2 regions of the Streptomyces sp. NPDC058195 genome follow, and region 1 is predicted to be linked to the other one. Evidence: riboswitches for the same ligand, from Rfam matches in the RefSeq annotation. Region 1 holds a riboswitch; the other holds the start of a gene.
The links. Region 1 has a riboswitch for S-adenosylmethionine ahead of ACFVWY_RS20240 (aminotransferase class V-fold PLP-dependent enzyme). Riboswitches for the same ligand answer to the same signal wherever they lie in the genome.
Positions count from the first base shown of each region.

Region 2: linked by a shared signal. The riboswitch ahead of thrC (threonine synthase) and the one ahead of ACFVWY_RS20240 (aminotransferase class V-fold PLP-dependent enzyme) in region 1 are both predicted to bind S-adenosylmethionine.

Region 1 is NZ_JBHVVM010000015.1:133,062-141,633, reverse strand. Features, by position in the region: gene ACFVWY_RS20270 (hypothetical protein) at 1-204, opposite strand, end outside; gene ACFVWY_RS20265 (heme-copper oxidase subunit III) at 392-1,012, shown strand; gene ACFVWY_RS20260 (c-type cytochrome) at 1,075-1,884, shown strand; gene ACFVWY_RS20255 (Rieske 2Fe-2S domain-containing protein) at 1,881-2,933, shown strand; gene ACFVWY_RS20250 (cytochrome bc complex cytochrome b subunit) at 2,930-4,579, shown strand; gene trpD (anthranilate phosphoribosyltransferase) at 4,703-5,767, shown strand; SAM riboswitch class IV at 5,863-5,980, shown strand; gene ACFVWY_RS20240 (aminotransferase class V-fold PLP-dependent enzyme) at 6,158-7,534, shown strand; gene ACFVWY_RS20235 (Lrp/AsnC family transcriptional regulator) at 7,601-7,882, opposite strand; gene ACFVWY_RS20230 (rhomboid family intramembrane serine protease) at 7,879-8,572, opposite strand, start outside.
Region 2 is NZ_JBHVVM010000018.1:80,824-89,395, reverse strand. Features, by position in the region: gene ACFVWY_RS22615 (trehalose-6-phosphate synthase) at 1-91, opposite strand, end outside; gene ACFVWY_RS22610 (glucosyl-3-phosphoglycerate synthase) at 136-1,092, opposite strand; SAM riboswitch class I at 1,246-1,372, shown strand; gene thrC (threonine synthase) at 1,390-2,712, shown strand; gene ACFVWY_RS22600 (ubiquitin-like small modifier protein 1) at 2,742-3,020, shown strand; gene ACFVWY_RS22595 (cold-shock protein) at 3,458-3,664, shown strand; gene groL (chaperonin GroEL) at 4,108-5,730, shown strand; gene ACFVWY_RS22585 (esterase/lipase family protein) at 5,871-7,112, opposite strand; gene ACFVWY_RS22580 (MarR family winged helix-turn-helix transcriptional regulator) at 7,317-7,775, opposite strand; gene ACFVWY_RS22575 (ferredoxin) at 8,046-8,264, opposite strand; gene ACFVWY_RS22570 (cytochrome P450) at 8,270-8,572, opposite strand, start outside.

The DNA of each region.
Region 1 (8,572 bases):
GCCCGCGGGCGCCGTCTCGCCGTCCAGCACGCAGACGTCCACGCCGCCGGCGTCCAGCGCCTCCAGGACCGCGGGCAGCGTCGCGCACTCCAGGAATTCCACCGGTGGTACGTCGGAGGCGGGCCGGTGCCCGGCCGCCAGCCTCACCTGCTCGCGGGTGTTGGCGTCGTCGCTGTAGACCAGGACCGTGGCGGTCGGCTGCATTGTTCCTCCGTGACATCTGTGTCTTCGGGGCTTTCCGGGCATGAACCGATGCGCGGATCGTACTCCGCCGGACGGTCTGTCAGCACCGCTCCGGACAGCGGTTCCCTGGGCCGTTCGGGGAGGACACACCCGCCTGACACACCGAACGGCACCCCCCGGGGTGAGGGCGGGATAAGCGACCGACATAATGTCGGTCGTGGCGACAGCAACGACAGTAGAAACCGGGCACGCGCACCCGTCGGTCAATCGACCGAACCTCACCAGCGTCGGAACCATCATCTGGTTGAGTTCCGAGCTGATGTTCTTCGCGGCCCTCTTCGCGATGTACTTCACCCTGCGATCGGTGACGGGACCGGAGCACTGGAAGGAAATGGCTTCGGCCCTGAACTTCCCGTTCTCCGCGACGAACACCACGATCCTGGTGCTCTCCTCACTCACCTGCCAGCTCGGCGTCTTCGCCGCGGAGCGGGGCGACGTGAAGAAGCTCCGTACCTGGTTCGTGATCACTTTCGTGATGGGTGCGATCTTCATCGGAGGCCAGGTCTTCGAGTACACCGAGCTGGTGAAGAAGGACGGCCTCTCGCTGTCCTCCGACCCGTACGGCTCGGTGTTCTACCTGACCACCGGCTTCCACGGGCTGCACGTGACAGGCGGTCTCATCGCCTTCCTGCTCGTACTGGGCAGGACGTACGCAGCCAAGAGGTTCACCCACGAACAGGCGACCTCCGCCATCGTCGTGTCCTATTACTGGCACTTCGTCGATGTCGTGTGGATCGGCCTGTTCGCCACGATCTACATGATCAAGTAATCGGGCTCGAACCCGAACCACATCCAGCATCGACGCAGAAGATCCTGACACCGGGGTAATCCGTGAAAAAGCTCTCCGCACGACGACGCCATCCGTTGGCGGCGGTCGTCGTACTACTCCTCGCGCTTGCGGCCACTGGGGGGCTGTACGCCGCTTTCGCGCCCGCGAGTAAGGCACAGGCCGACGAAACCGCCCAGTCCCTCGCCATCGAGGAGGGCAAGAAGCTGTACTCCGTCGGTTGCGCCAGCTGCCACGGAACCGGCGGTCAGGGCAGCACCGACGGGCCGAGCCTGGTCGGTGTCGGCTCCGCCGCCGTTGACTTCCAGGTCGGTACGGGCCGTATGCCGGCGCAGCAGCCCGGCGCCCAGGTGCCGAAGAAGAAGGTCATCTACAGCCAGGCTCAGATCGACCAGCTGGCCGCGTACGTCGCGTCGCTCGGCGCCGGTCCGATCACGCCGACCAAGAAGGACTACGACCCTGCCGGCGCTGACGTCGCCAAGGGTGGCGAGCTGTTCCGTACCAACTGTGCGCAGTGCCACAACCTCACCGGTGAGGGCGGCGCGCTGACGGACGGCAAGTACGCGCCCAGCCTTGAGGGCGTGGACCCGAAGCACCTCTACGAGGCCATGCAGACCGGCCCGCAGAACATGCCGTCCTTCCCGGACACGACGATGCCCGACAAGCAGAAGCGGGACATCATCGCGTACGTCCAGACCGTGAACAGCGCCCAGTCGGAGAACCCGGGTGGTCTGAAGCTGGGCGGCCTGGGGCCGGTCAGCGAGGGACTGTTCGCCTGGATCTTCGGACTCGGCGCACTGATCGCAGTTGCCGTTTGGGTCGCGGCCCACACCGCTAAGGCCAAGAAGTCATGAGTAGCCAAGAGATTCCAGAAGAGAACCTGCCCGAAACGCAGGTCCCCGCGCACGGCGCGGTAGAGGTCGCGGACGACCCGTTCGCCGACCCCGGGCTGCCGGCTCACCAGCCGCGCATCCAGGACATCGACGAGCGGGCAGCCAAGCGCTCCGAGCGCGTGGTCGCCTTCCTGTTCACGCTGTCGATGCTGGCCACGGTCGGCTTCATCGCCTCGTACGTCATCTTCCCGGTCGACAAGATCGTGTACATCTGGCCCTTCGGCCACGTGAGCGCGCTGAACTTCTCGCTGGGTCTGACTCTGGGTGTGGCGCTCTTCGCGATCGGCGCCGGCGCCGTCCACTGGGCGCGCACGCTGATGTCCGACGTCGAGGTCGCCGACGACCGGCACGCCATCGCGGCGGAGCCCGAGGTCAAGGCGAAGGTCATGGCCGACTTCGCGGCGGGTGCCGCGGAGTCCGGGTTCGGCCGGCGCAAGCTGATCCGCAACACCATGTTCGGCGCGCTGGCCCTGGTGCCGCTCTCCGGCGTGGTGCTGCTGCGCGACCTCGGTCCGCTGCCGGAGAAGAAGCTCCGCAGCACCCTGTGGGCCAGGGGCAAGCAGCTCATCAACATGAACACGATGGAGCCGCTGCGTCCCGAGGACGTCGCCGTCGGTTCGCTGACCTTCGCCATGCCCGAGGGCCTGGAGGAGAGCGCGGAGGACTTCAACAACCAGATCGCCAAGGCCGCCCTGATGATCGTCCGGATCCAGCCGGAGAACATCAAGGACAAGCGCGAGCGCGAGTGGGCCCACGAGGGCATCGTGGCCTTCTCCAAGATCTGCACCCACGTCGGCTGCCCGATCAGCCTGTACGAGCAGCAGACGCACCACGTGCTCTGCCCGTGCCACCAGTCCACCTTCGACCTCTCCGACGGCGCCCGCGTCATCTTCGGTCCGGCCGGTCACGCCCTCCCGCAGCTGCGGATCGGCGTGAACAGCGAGGGCAACCTCGAAGCGCTCGGCGACTTCGATGAGCCCGTCGGTCCTGCATTCTGGGAGCGCGGATGAGTACTGCGACCACGAACACACCCAGTGCCAGCGCACCGGGCAACCGCAAGGCGCCCGCTGGCGAGCGGGTGGCCGACTGGGCGGACGGCCGGCTCGGGATCTACTCCCTGGCCAAGGCCAACATGCGCAAGATCTTCCCGGACCACTGGTCCTTCATGCTGGGCGAGATCTGCCTCTACAGCTTCATCATCATCATCCTCACGGGTGTGTACCTGACGCTGTTCTTCCACCCGAGCATGAACGAGGTCGTGTATCACGGCTCGTACGAGCCGATGCAGGGCATCCGGATGTCCGAGGCGTACGCCTCGACCCTGGACATCAGCTTCGACGTCCGCGGTGGTCTGCTGGTTCGCCAGATCCACCACTGGGCCGCGCTGATCTTCCTGGCCGGCATGTTCGTGCACATGATGCGCGTCTTCTTCACGGGTGCGTTCCGCAAGCCGCGTGAGATCAACTGGCTGTTCGGCTTCCTGCTGTTCGTGCTGGGCATGTTCACCGGCTTCACCGGCTACTCGCTCCCGGACGACCTGCTGTCCGGTACCGGTATCCGCTTCACCCAGGGCGCGATCCTGTCGATGCCGATCGTCGGCACGTACATCTCGATGTTCCTGTTCGGCGGAGAGTTCCCCGGCCACGACTTCGTCGCCCGGTTCTACTCGATCCACATCCTGCTGCTGCCGGGCATCATGCTCGGCCTGCTGGTGGCGCACCTGATCCTGGTCTTCTACCACAAGCACACGCAGTTCGCGGGCCCCGGCCGCACCAACAAGAACGTCGTCGGCATGCCGCTGCTGCCGGTGTACATGGCGAAGGCCGGCGGGTTCTTCTTCCTGGTCTTCGGCATCATCGCGGTCATCGCGGCGATCGCCACGATCAACCCGGTGTGGAACATCGGCCCCTACCGTCCGGACCAGGTGTCCACCGGCGCCCAGCCCGACTGGTACATGGGCTTCGCCGAGGGTCTGATCCGTGTCATGCCGGGCTGGGAGATCAACCTCTGGGGCCACACGCTGGTCCTGGGCGTCTTCATCCCGCTGATGGCCTTCGGTGTGGTGCTCGCGATCATCGCGGTCTACCCGTTCATCGAGTCCTGGATCACCGGGGACAAGCGCGAGCACCACATCCTGGACCGCCCGCGCAACGCCCCGACCCGGACGGCCTTCGGTGTCGCCTGGATCACCGAGTACGTCATCGTCTTCATCGGCGGTGGCAACGACCTGTGGGCCACGCACTTCCACCTGTCGATCAACGCCATTTCCTGGTTCGTCCGAATCTTCATCTTCGTCGGCCCGGTCCTCGCGTTCATCGCCACCCGGCGGATCTGCCTCGGTCTCCAGCGCCGCGACAAGGAGAAGGTGCTGCACGGACGCGAGTCCGGCCTCATCAAGCGCCTGCCGCACGGTGAGTTCGTCGAGATCCACGAGCCGCTCAGCCCCGGGCAGCTGCACACCCTCACCGCGCACGAGCAGTACAAGCCGCTCGAGCTCGGCCCGACGGTCGACGAGAACGGTGTCGAGCGCAAGGTCTCGGCCCTGCAGAAGCTGCGGGCCAGGCTCAGCAAGGGCCTCTACGGCGAGGACAACCAGATCGCCAAGCCCACCGCCGAGGAATACAAGGAGATCACCAGCGGCCACGGTCACCACTGATCGCCTGAACTGATCGCCACGGCAGGAGCCCCGTCCATTCGATGGACGGGGCTCTTTGCCGTGCCCGCTGGTGGATAGGGTGGAGGCAATCCCTTTTACTGGCTGTGGACCCTGGAGCGGACCATGAACGTTGTGACCCCGATCGGCGGCGACAGCGTGGCGGACCACTCCTGGCCCGGTGTGCTGAACCCCCTGCTGCGCGGCGAGGACCTCAGCGCGGACGCCACCGCCTGGGCGATGGACCGCATCATGCGCGGGGAGGCGACCGATGTGCAGATCGCCGGGTTCGCGGTGGCGCTGCGGGCCAAGGGCGAGACCATCGGCGAGGTCTCCGGGCTGGTCCGGGCGATGTACGAGCACGCCCACACCATCGAGGTGCCCGGCCGCACGGTCGACATCGTCGGCACCGGCGGCGACCTCGCCAGGACGGTCAACATCTCCACCATGTCGGCGGTCGTCATCGCCGGTACCGGGGCCAAGGTCGTCAAGCATGGCAACCGCGCCTCGTCCTCCGCGTCCGGTTCCTCCGACGTGCTGGAGAAGCTCGGCGTCAACCTGGACCTCTCCGCGCAGCGGGTCGTCGAGGTCGCCCAGGAGGCGGGCATCACCTTCTGCTTCGCGGTGCGCTTCCACCCCGCCCTGCGCCACGTGGCCAGGGCCCGCAAGGAGCTCGGCACGCCGACCACGTTCAACATCCTCGGTCCGCTCACCAACCCGGCCCGGGTGCGCTCCCAGGCCGTCGGGGTGGCCGACCCGAAGATGGCTCCCATCGTCGCCGGGGTGCTGGCCGAGCGCGGCAACTCCGCGCTGGTCTTCCGCGGCGACGACGGCCTGGACGAGCTGACGACGACCGCGACCTCGCGGGTCTGGGTGGTACGGGACGGAGCCGTCCGCGAGGAGGCGTTCGACCCGCGCGACGTCGGTCTGGAGCTGGTGCCCGTGGAGGCGCTGCGCGGCGCGGACGCCTCGTACAACGCGGATGTGGCCCGCCGGGTGCTGGCGGGCGAGCGGGGTCCGGTGCGCGATGCCGTGCTGCTCAACTCGGCGGCGGCGCTGGTGGCGCTGGACGCGGCGGACGGCGCGCTGACCGAGCAGCTCGCGGCCGGGATGGTCCGGGCCGCCGAGTCCATCGACTCGGGTGCGGCGGCCCGTGCGCTGGAGCGCTGGGTGTCCGTCAGCAACGCCTGAACGCACCGGCGCCGGTATCGGCGCGGACAGGGGGCGCGGTCCGGATCGTGGACCGCGCCCTTGCGCGTCTTGCCGCGTATGGCAAGATGCTGGCAGGTCATGAGTGACAGCGACTACGGCCCCGGCCCGCTGTCCGGCAACCCTCCGTCCGTGGCGGGGTGCCCCGGGTGAAGACCAGGCCGTAGGCAGCGAGGTCTGCGGCAAGCGCGGGCCCCTCGGCATCGGAGCATGCCAACCCCCGGGGTCCTGGTCCCTAGGGAGCCTCCTGTGAGCACGCGAATGCGTTAGGGCCGTCGGCCCCTTCCGCACACCCCCTCTTCGTTCTTTTCCGCTGCGCTGCCGCGTACCCGCCGGCGCACGGGTTTCGCCTGCCTCTCACGGGAGTTCGCCATGTCTGTCTTCACCGCTGCCGCCGACCAGTCGCTTTGTGCCCCCCTGTCGGTTCTGGGGGAGGACGTGAGGGTTCCGCTGGTCACCGGTGGTGAGGTCACGTACGCCGCGCTCGACTACGCCGCCAGCGCCCCGGCGCTCCAGCGGGTCTGGGACGACGTCGCCGCCTACGCCCCGTACTACGGCAGCGTCCACCGCGGAGCCGGGTACCTCTCGCAGCTCTCCACCGACCTCTTCGAGAACAGCCGCGCCACCGTCGCGGAGTTCCTCGGCTGCCGCCCCGACGACCAGGTGGTCTTCACCCGCTCCACCACCGACTCGCTGAACCTGCTGGCCGCGGTCCTCCCGGCAGGCTGCCAGGTCTTCGTCTACGAGACCGAGCACCACGCCTCGCTGCTGCCGTGGCGCGACGCCCAGGTGACCTACCTGAACGCTCCGCGCACCCCCGCCCAGGCGGTCGAGACCCTGGAGCGGGCGCTCGCCGACCGCGATCCCCACGGCCCCGCGCTGGTCTGCGTCACCGGTGCCTCCAACGTCACCGGCGAGCTGTGGCCGGTGAAGGAGCTGGCCGCCGCCGCGCACGCGCACGGTGCACGGATCGTGCTGGACGCCGCCCAGCTCGCCCCGCACCACCCGGTGGACATCGCCGCGCTGGACGTCGACTGGGTCGCCTTCTCCGGCCACAAGCTGTACGCGCCCTTCGGCTCGGGCGTCCTCGCCGGGCGGGCCGACTGGCTCCGGGAGGCCGAGCCCTACCTCGCGGGCGGCGGAGCCTCGCGCACGGTGGCCCGCCGTGCCGACGGCGGTGTGGACGTGGAGTGGCACTCCACCGCCGCCCGTCACGAGGCCGGATCGCCCAATGTCATCGGCGTGTACTCCATCGCCTCCGCCTGCAAGGCACTGACCGAGGCGGGCTTCGACACCCTGGTCGCCCGGGAGCAGCGCCTGGTGGCCGCGGTCCGGGCCGGGCTCGCCGAGGTGCCGCAGGTCAAGGTGTTGTCGCTGTTCGGCGACGACGCCCCGCGGGTCGGCGTGATCTCCTTCGTGGTGGAGGGCTGGAACAGCTCGCACTTCGCCGCCGCGCTCTCCGCCGAGTACGGCATCGGCGTCCGTGACGGCCTCTTCTGCGCCCACCCGCTGGTCCGCACCCTGCTGGGCAGTGACCCGCAGCAGGTCGGCGAGTGCGGCGCGCCCGAGGCCGCCCCGGGCGAGCGGTCGCTGAACGCCATCCGGGTGAGCTTCGGGGCCGGTACGCCCGAGGAGCACATCGAGCGCTTCGTCCGCGCGGTCCGGGAGCTGGTCAGCGAGGGCGCCCAGTGGAAGTACCGCACCGAGGGCGGGCGCTGCGTCCCGGACCGGGGCGCCGCACAGGTCTGAACAGACCTTCGGCGGGGGACGGGCTGTGTGCCCGTCCCCCGCCGAAGGTGTGGTGAAAGGGAGCGCCTACGCGTCCAGCCCGATGGCGAAGGCGGCCTCCAGATCGTGCTGCGAGTAGGTGCGGAAGGCCACGTGCGTGTCGGTGGCCTCGACACCGGGGATCTTGCTGATCCGGCCGGGGATGACATCGGCCAGATCGTCGTGCTGGGGCACCCGGACCATGGCGATCAGGTCGTACGTACCGGTAACCGAGAAGACTTCGCTGACACTGTCCAGCGCGGCGATGGCCTCGGCGATCTCGGGAATCCGGTCCACGCTGGTTTTGATGAGCACGATCGCGGTGATCACGGCTGACGTTCTCCCTCGGTGGCCGCGGCTGGTGCCTTCACTCTATCCGTACGCCGGTAACGGCCCCACGCGTAGAAGAAGCCCAGGGCGAAGCCCACCACATGGGCCAGGTAGGCCACGCCCGGCCCGCCGTTGCCCGCGCCCCGCACCGCCAGCCACTGGAGGACGAACCAGAAGACCAGCACGATCCAGGCGGGGAAACGCAGTGGCAGGAAGAAGAGGAACGGGAACAGACTGGTGACCCGGGCCCGCGGGAAGAGGTACAGAAAGGCCCCGAGCACCGCCGAGATCGACCCCGACGCGCCCACCAGCGTCTGGTCGGAGGTGGCGTGGGCGGCGGCGTAGGCCGTCAGGGCGAGGTAGCCGCTGATCACGTAGAAGAAGGTGAACCCGGCCCGGCCCATCCGTTCCTCCGTCATCGCCCCGAACACGTACAGGAAGAGCATGTTGCCGAGCAGGTGGAGCCAGCTGCCGTGTACGAACAGGGCGGTCAGCGGGGTGAGCAGGGCGTGCCCGGAGCCCTCCCACAGCTCGCTGGGGATCACTCCCCAGCGTTCGAAGTACCCGGCCTGGGCGGCGAGCACGGCGTCGGCGGTGCCGCGGACCGGGTGGAGTCCGGACAGCGGGCTGATCGCGAAGACCAGGACGCAGACCGCGATCAGGGAATGGGTCACCCAGGGCCCGCCGGAG
Region 2 (8,572 bases), on a different contig from region 1:
GGGCGCCGGGCGGGGCGTCGCCCGACGGGGCGCCGTCGGGCCGGGTGTCGCCGGTCCGGTCGGTGGGGCGGGATGCGTGCGCGGAGACCATGTTGCGGAATCTAGCCCGATCGCGAACCGCCCAAACGTGCGAAATCAGGCCGCGCGGCGCGCCACGTACTCCTCGATCTCGCACATCGGGGGCCGCTCCTCGGTGTCCACGGCGTGGGTCCGGGGCACGAACCCGTTCGCCCCGCGTTCGAACTGGGTGAGCGCCGGGCGCACCAAGTGCCCTCGGGACAGCCGGAGTTGGGCCGTCCGGTAGATGGCTGCCGCCATCCGGCCGAGCGCCTGCCCGTCCTGGTGCCGGTGCTTGCGCACCCCCACGTCGACCTGGGCCAGCGCGTCCAGCCCCACCGTGTGCAGCGCGTCGACCAGGAGCCCCAGCTCCACGCCGTAGCCGACCGGGAACGGAAGCTGTTCGAGCAGCGAGCGGCGCACCGCGTACTCACCGCCCAGCGGCTGTACGAAACCGGCCAGCCGGGGCCAGTGCAGATTGAGCAGCGGACGCGCCACCAGCTCGGTCACCCGGCCGCCCTGCCCCGCCGTGTCACCGAAGGGGCGGTCGTACATCGCCTTGACGAACTGCACGTCCGGATCGGTCAGCAGCGGGCCGACGATGCCGGAGACGAAGTCCGCCGAGAAGTCCTTCAGGTCGGCGTCCACGAAGCACACGATGTCCCCGCCGGTCACCAGGAGCGACCGCCACAGCACCTCGCCCTTGCCGGGCACGGCCGGTATCCGGGGCAGGATCGCGTCGCGGTGCACCACCCGGGCGCCCGCCTCCCTGGCCACCCGGGCGGTGGCGTCGGTGGAACCGGAATCGATCACCACCAGCTCGTCGACCAGCCGGACCTTCTCCATCAGCTCGCGCCGGATCGTCGCGACGATCTCGCCGACCGTCGCCTCCTCGTTCAGCGCGGGCAGTACGACGCTGACGCTTCCGCGCCCCGCCTCCCCGGCCGCGGCCCGCGCGGCCAGGAGGCGGTCCAGCGGGCGGTCGGCGGCCGACCAGGAACGCCTGGCCAGCCAGCACTCGACCTCTTCCAGCACGGTCGATACTCCCTGTATGTGATCCATCTCGCGGTTCGGACGACTATCTCAACCGTCCGCTGCTTCGGTTACAGTCTTGAACAACGCGGACGACCCTCGCATGCCGGGGTCCGTCCGCCGATAAATGCCCGGATCGAAGGTCCGGTGCCACAGCGCTCATCCAGAGGGACTGAGGGAACGGCCCGTTGAAGTCCCGGCAACCCCCCCACCGACCGTGCGGTCCGGTGAGGAAGGTGCCAATTCCGTCTCGTGGCGAAACGCGCCGCGGGGAAGATGAGGAGAAAGGGCCTCGCCATCATGGCTGCGCAGACCGCTGCAGTAAGCATCGACGCTTCCGCCGACACCACCGAATCCGCCGCGACCGTCGACCTCGGACCCGCTTCCGGGCTTTCCTGCCGCGAATGCGGCGAACGTTTCGACCTCGGCCCGATTTTCGCCTGTGCCTCCTGTTTCGGACCGCTCGAAGTCGCGTACGAACTGCCGAGCGGTTCCCCCGAGGAGCTGAAGAAGCGCATCGAGGCCGGTCCGGCCAACATCTGGCGCTACGCCCCGCTGCTGCCGGTCCCCGCCGACGTCGCCGAGAAGCCGAACCTGAACCCCGGCTGGACCAAGCTGGTCCAGGCCGACAACCTCGCCCGTGAGCTGGGCGTCGAGCCGGGCAGGCTGTTCGTCAAGGACGACTCCGGCAACCCCACGCACTCCTTCAAGGACCGTGTCGTCGCCCAGGCCATCGAGGCCGCCCGCGCCTTCGGCTTCACCACGCTGTCCTGCTCCTCCACCGGCAACCTCGCCGGTGCGGTGGGCGCCGCCGCCGCCCGGGCCGGCTTCCGCTCCTGCGTGTTCATCCCGCACGACCTGGAGCAGGGCAAGGTCGTCATGGCCGCGGTGTACGGCGGCGAGCTGGTCGGCATCGAGGGCACCTACGACGACGTCAACCGCTTCTGCTCCGAACTGATCGGCGACCCGCTCGGCGAGGGCTGGGGCTTCGTCAACGTCAACCTGCGCCCGTACTACGGCGAGGGCTCCAAGACCCTGGCGTACGAGATCTGCGAGCAGCTCGGCTGGCGGCTCCCGGACCAGCTGGTCATCCCGATCGCCTCCGGCTCGCAGTTCACCAAGATCGACAAGGGGCTCCAGGAGCTGATCAAGCTCGGCCTCGTCGAGGACAAGCCGTACAAGCTCTTCGGCGCCCAGGCCGAGGGCTGCTCGCCGGTCTCGGTGGCGTACAAGGGCGGTCACGACGTCGTCCGGCCGCAGAAGCCGGACACGATCGCCAAGTCCCTCGCGATCGGCAACCCGGCCGACGGCCCGTACGTCCTGGACATCGCCCGCCGCACCGGCGGCGCGGTCGAGGACGTGAACGACGAGCAGGTCGTCGACGCGATCAAGCTGCTGGCCCGCACCGAGGGCATCTTCGCGGAGACGGCGGGCGGGGTGACGGTCGGCGTGACGAAGAAGCTCATCGAGGCCGGTCTGATCGACCCCGCGCTGACCACCGTCGTACTGAACACGGGTGACGGTCTCAAGACCCTCGACGCGGTGGCCGAGACCTCGCAGGCGACCGCGACGATCCGGCCCAGCCTGGAGGCGTTCCGCGCCGCCGGCCTCGCCACCAGCTGACCACCCGAGCCTCCAGGAAGGACACCACCATGAGCGTCAAGGTCCGTATCCCCACCATCCTCCGCACCTACACCGGCGGCCAGGCCGAGGTCCCCGCCGAGGGCGCGACCCTCTCCCAGGTGATCGAGTCCCTGGAGCGGAGCCACCCGGGCATCGCCGCCCGTGTCCTGGACGACCAGGGCAAGCTGCGCCGCTTCGTGAACGTGTACGTCAACGACGACGATGTCCGCTTCGAGGACGGCCTGAACACCGCCACGCCGGAGGGCGCCGGTATTTCGATCATCCCGGCTGTGGCGGGCGGCTGCTGACGCCTGTCTGATCGCGCCGCGTTGTCGTTGCGCCGAGTTGTCGAATTGCCCTCTCCGTCATTCAAACGGAGGGGGCAATTCTGCATGGTTGAGCGCGGTAGAGTAGGGGAAGTCCCCCCAGCTGCTCGCGTCAACCGCGTATGAGAATGCGCCCCCTCACGACAAGATGCAGCCAAAGTGCGTGTTCCCCTTGCGGCATAAGTCGCCTTTGCCCGGCCCGACTTGCCCGGGAATCTTCTGAATCGCGTATATCCGGGTGTTCGGTGCTGCCGAGAATTCTCGTCCGATTGACCTGTTGCAGAGGGCAGTTGGGCAGATACATTCAGCCGCGGTCGACGCGTTCCGGCGCACACACCCTCTACCTGTCGGAGGGTGAGTTCTGACCCGGGTCCGCGAAGTGCGGTCCTGCGCAAGGGCCAGTAATAGGGGAGTTAGGCATGGCTCAGGGCACCGTCAAGTGGTTCAACGCGGAGAAGGGGTACGGCTTCATCGCGGTCGACGGTGGTGCGGATGTTTTCGTCCACTACAGCGCGATCCAGATGGACGGGTACCGCACCCTTGAAGAGGGTCAGCGAGTTGAGTTCGAGATCTCGCAGGGCCAGAAGGGGCCGCAGGCAGACATGGTCAAGCTCGCCGTCGGCTGAGTTCGAGCGGTCGGCCAACGACACCACTCACGCACTGAGGGCCCGTACCCATGAGGTACGGGCCCTCAGCGCGTCCCGTGACGCCCCGGCACACCGCGCGTGACGCCGTCCGGCGCACCCGTCCGTGGTGCGTCCGGCACGCGCCTGCGACGCGCCTTGCGTACGACCTGCGACGCGCCCTGTGTACGGCCTGTGGTGCGCCCCGCGGACGGCCTGTGGCGCGTCCGGCGCACTGTCCACATCCCGAGGGGGACGCTTGCACTCTCGGGGGTCGAGTGCTAATCATTGGCGTTAGCACTCTCCAGGTGAGAGTGACAGAACTTGGACCGGGCCGGTGAGGCCCGCAGGCCGGTGGGGCAAGGAACCACCAGGCACGCAGGCCGTCCGTCGCGGGCGCCATCCGGTCCGGAGAAATCCACCCCTGTCCGGGAGGACCACTTCACATGGCCAAGATCATCGCGTTCGACGAGGAGGCCCGGCGCGGTCTCGAGCGCGGCATGAACCAGCTCGCCGACGCCGTCAAGGTCACCCTTGGCCCCAAGGGTCGCAACGTCGTCCTTGAGAAGAAGTGGGGCGCCCCCACGATCACCAACGATGGTGTCTCCATCGCCAAGGAGATCGAGCTGGAGGACCCGTACGAGAAGATCGGTGCGGAGCTGGTCAAGGAGGTCGCCAAGAAGACGGACGACGTCGCCGGCGACGGTACGACCACCGCCACCGTTCTCGCCCAGGCGCTCGTCCGCGAGGGTCTGCGCAACGTCGCCGCGGGTGCCAACCCGATGGCGCTCAAGCGGGGCATCGAGAAGGCCGTCGAGGCCGTCTCCGCCGCTCTCCTGGAGCAGGCCAAGGACGTGGAGACCAAGGAGCAGATCGCTTCGACGGCCTCCATCTCCGCTGCCGACACCCAGATCGGCGAGCTCATCGCCGAGGCCATGGACAAGGTCGGCAAGGAAGGCGTCATCACCGTCGAGGAGTCCCAGACCTTCGGTCTGGAGCTGGAGCTCACCGAGGGTATGCGCTTCGACAAGGGCTACATCTCGGCGTACTTCGCCACCGACATGGAGCGTATGGAGGCGTCGCTCGACGACCCGTACATCCTGATCGTCAACTCGAAGATCAGCAACGTGAAGGACCTCCTTCCGCTGCTGGAGAAGGTCATGCAGTCCGGCAAGCCGCTGCTGATCATCGCCGAGGACGTCGAGGGCGAGGCCCTGTCGACCCTGGTCGTCAACAAGATCCGTGGCACCTTCAAGTCCGTCGCCGTCAAGGCCCCGGGCTTCGGTGACCGCCGCAAGGCCATGCTCGGTGACATCGCCATCCTCACCGGTGGCCAGGTCATCTCCGAGGAGGTCGGCCTCAAGCTGGAGAACGCCGGTCTCGACCTGCTCGGCCGCGCCCGCAAGGTCGTCATCACCAAGGACGAGACGACGATCGTCGACGGTGCCGGTGACAGCGACCAGGTCCAGGGCCGCGTCAACCAGATCCGTGCCGAGATCGAGAACTCCGACTCGGACTACGACCGTGAGAAGCTCCAGGAGCGCCTCGCGAAGCTGGCCGGCGGCGTGGCCGTCATCAAGGCCGGTGCCGCGACCGAGGTCGAGCTGAAGGAGCGCAAGCACCGCATCGAGGACGCGGTGCGCAACGCCAAGGCCGCCGTCGAGGAGGGCATCGTCGCCGGTGGTGGCGTGGCTCTGCTCCAGGCCTCGGCCGTCTTCGAGAAGCTGGAGCTCTCGGGTGACGAGGCGACCGGCGCCAACGCCGTGAAGCTGGCGCTGGAGGCCCCGCTCAAGCAGATCGCCGTCAACGGTGGTCTTGAGGGCGGCGTCGTCGTCGAGAAGGTGCGCAACCTGGCCGTCGGCCACGGTCTGAACGCCGCGACCGGCGAGTACGTCGACATGATCGCCGAGGGCATCCTCGACCCGGCGAAGGTCACCCGCTCCGCCCTGCAGAACGCCGCGTCCATCGCCGCGCTGTTCCTCACCACCGAGGCCGTCATCGCCGACAAGCCGGAGAAGGCCGCCGCGGCCGCCCCGGGCGGCATGCCGGGCGGTGACATGGACTTCTGATCCTGACGGATCGGTAGTTCCTTCCGGCACAGCGTCGAGCTCTGCCGCGTCGGCCCCTGGGACCAACTGGTCCCAGGGGCCGACGCCGTTCCTCCTTCCGCGGGTCCGCCGAAGGAGGCCGGAAAGGAGGCCGGAGACGTCTACGGAAGGTGGCCGAGGAGCCAGGCGCAGAGCTCCCCGGTCACGAGCGCGTGCGGTTCGTTCCGGGAGGCGAGCCGGTAGTCGTCCAGCCCGCCCGCCCCGGCCGGAAGCGCGGAGATGTCCTGGTACAGCTCCGTGTCCGTGTCCGGATCGCCGACGTCCACCGCGCTGACGGACGGTACGAAGCAGTGCGACCGGATGCGCACGGCGGTCGTGAGGCCGAGGTCCGGGCCGAGGGCGTTGAGGCCGTCGGCGACGATGCCGAAGCCCTCCAGCGAGCCGCCGGGTGCGCCGTCGATCGACGGCAGCCCCTGCGTCCGTACCTCATGGGTCTTCGGCGCCGCCACCCGGAGCTTCGCCACGCAGACGCCGGGGCCGGGCGCCTGGGTGTGGAGCAGGGTGCCGACGACCGAGCGGCCCGTCCCCTCCAGGGCCAGCTCGCCCGCCCGTACGTCGGTGCCGACGCCGTCGGCGGTGCCGTTGGCGACACCGATCAGCCGGGGGCGGCGCGGCCATTCGCCGACGGCCGCCATCTCCGCGAGGAACGCGGTACGCGCCTGGCTCCGGCCCGGCGTGCCGTCCCAGGTCCCGATGTGCCGCCACAGCAGTTCACGGGTGCCCGGACTGTTGATCTGCTCGGAGAACCGGCCGTCGAGGTCCTTGACGTAATGCGCGAACGCCTGGAGCGCGACCGGCACCCAGGCGCCCCGGTGCGGAGTGTCGTACGAGAAGTAAAGCGCCGTGCCGTGGTCGGCGCCCTCGTACTCCATCCTGGCCAGCGCGTGCCGGGTGACCAGCCCACCCGTGCTGAACCCGCCGACGACCAGCGGGGTGGCGCCCAGCCGCTCCGCCAGAGCCCGGGTGATCGCGGCGCGCGCGGTGCGGGAGTTGTCCAGAATCGACGCCCCGCGCTCGTGGTGGCCGAGGAGAATGACGTCACGCCCGCGGCGGCGCAGCTCGCTGATGAGCGGATAGTCACCGAACTCCAGGATCTGCCAGGAGAACTCCAGCTCGCTGGGGCCCGTACCGAAGCCGTCGGCGAGGATCACCGGACGTACGAGGCCGGGGTTGCCCTCGCCGTGGTACACCCAGGCGGTGCCGCCCGGCAGATCCCACACGGCGCTGGGCGACACCGGAAGCGAGCCGGGCCGCTCGGCGTCCAGCCGGGTGCCGGGCGTCAGCGCGATGGCGGGCCTTTCGTGGAGCGCGGAGACGATCTGCTCGCGGGACGGCTCGGACATGGGTGGTGTTCCCCTTTGGGACGGTTGATTACGATGCGCGCCAAGGGGAGCACGTGCGGTGGCTGTCCAGCGGGCGATGCGCTGCCAAACCACCCCCAGGTGGGAGCAACTTTCGGACACGCCCCACTGCCCTCCCGCCCCCGCTCCGGCACGCCGTCCCGCAGCCCCGCTGCGCCACCGCCTCGCCGTCCCGCCGCAGCCGCGTCAGTGGTGCCAGGCGCGCCCGCCGGTGTTGTGGATGAACCGCTGGAGCACCTTGAGCGTGGTGAGGTACTCCTCGTCGGAGATGCCGGCGTGCCGTTCCGCCCACAGCTCTTCCTGCAGGGCCGCGGCCTTGGCGTGAAAGGCCGTGCCCTCGGCGGTGATGTCCAGGCGTCCCTCGGCGTCCTCGGTGACCCAGCCCCGGGCGATGGTCTGGTCGATCTCCGCCTCCATGTTCTCCGGGCCGGTGTCGAGGTAGTTGCGCAGGAGCCGGGACACCTCGTCACGGCTCCTGCCGCCTTCGGCCCGCGCGACCTGTGCGAGAACCCACCACTGCGGCTGGTTGGTGCCGATCTCCCCGAGCGCGGCCCGGGTCCGGGAGACGACGGCCTTGTAGGCCGCCCAGCTCCAGTAGCCGATGGGCTGCTGCGTCAGTTCGGCGTCGTTGTGCGAGTACTCCATGACTGGTTCCTCCGTCGGTTCCGTCATCGCGGCACGTGCTCGGGCATCGCCGCCCTCGCTCGGGCTGGGGCGACGGAACCGACCTTAGAAGCTCAACTGGACTTGAGGTCAAGGCCGTTCAGCGGGTGCGGGCCAGGGAACGCGGAACGCGGGGGTGCCGGGTGCCGGGCGGCGGGTGGCGGGTGAACCCCGAGTTGACCGACGGGAGGGGTGCGACCCGGTGTGCGGGACGGGGGTCCGGCACACCGGGTGAGCGGGGCAGTGGGCGGGTCAGTCGCGGCGGGGGCCGATGACGGTGGTTCCCTCGTGGATGGTGATGGCCAGGGCCGGGCAGATGTCGGAGGCGTCCAGGACCTGTTCGTCCGGCTCGATCTCGTCGGTGCGGGCGCGGGCGCGTTCACCGTCGAGTTCGAACACGCCGGGGACCGTACCGGCGCACATGCCGGAGCCCTGGCAGAGCTGGGGGTCGACGCGTACGGTCCAGGTCATGGCGGTCACCACTCCACCGGCATGACGCGTGGGCCGCGTACGAGCATCTCGGACTTCCAGGTGACGTCGGCCGCCAGGCGCAGTCCCGGGAAGCGGGTGATGAGGGCGGACAGCGCCTCCTGGAGTTCCAGCCGGGCCAGCGGGGCGCCCAGGCAGTGGTGGACGCCATGGCCGAAGCCGAGGTGCTGGTTGCCCTCCCGGGCGACATCGAGCACGCCCGGGGCGCTGAACCGCAGGGCGTCGCGGTTGGCGGCGCCGACGGCGACCAGGACCGGGCTGCCCGCGCGGACGAGCGTTCCGCCGACCTC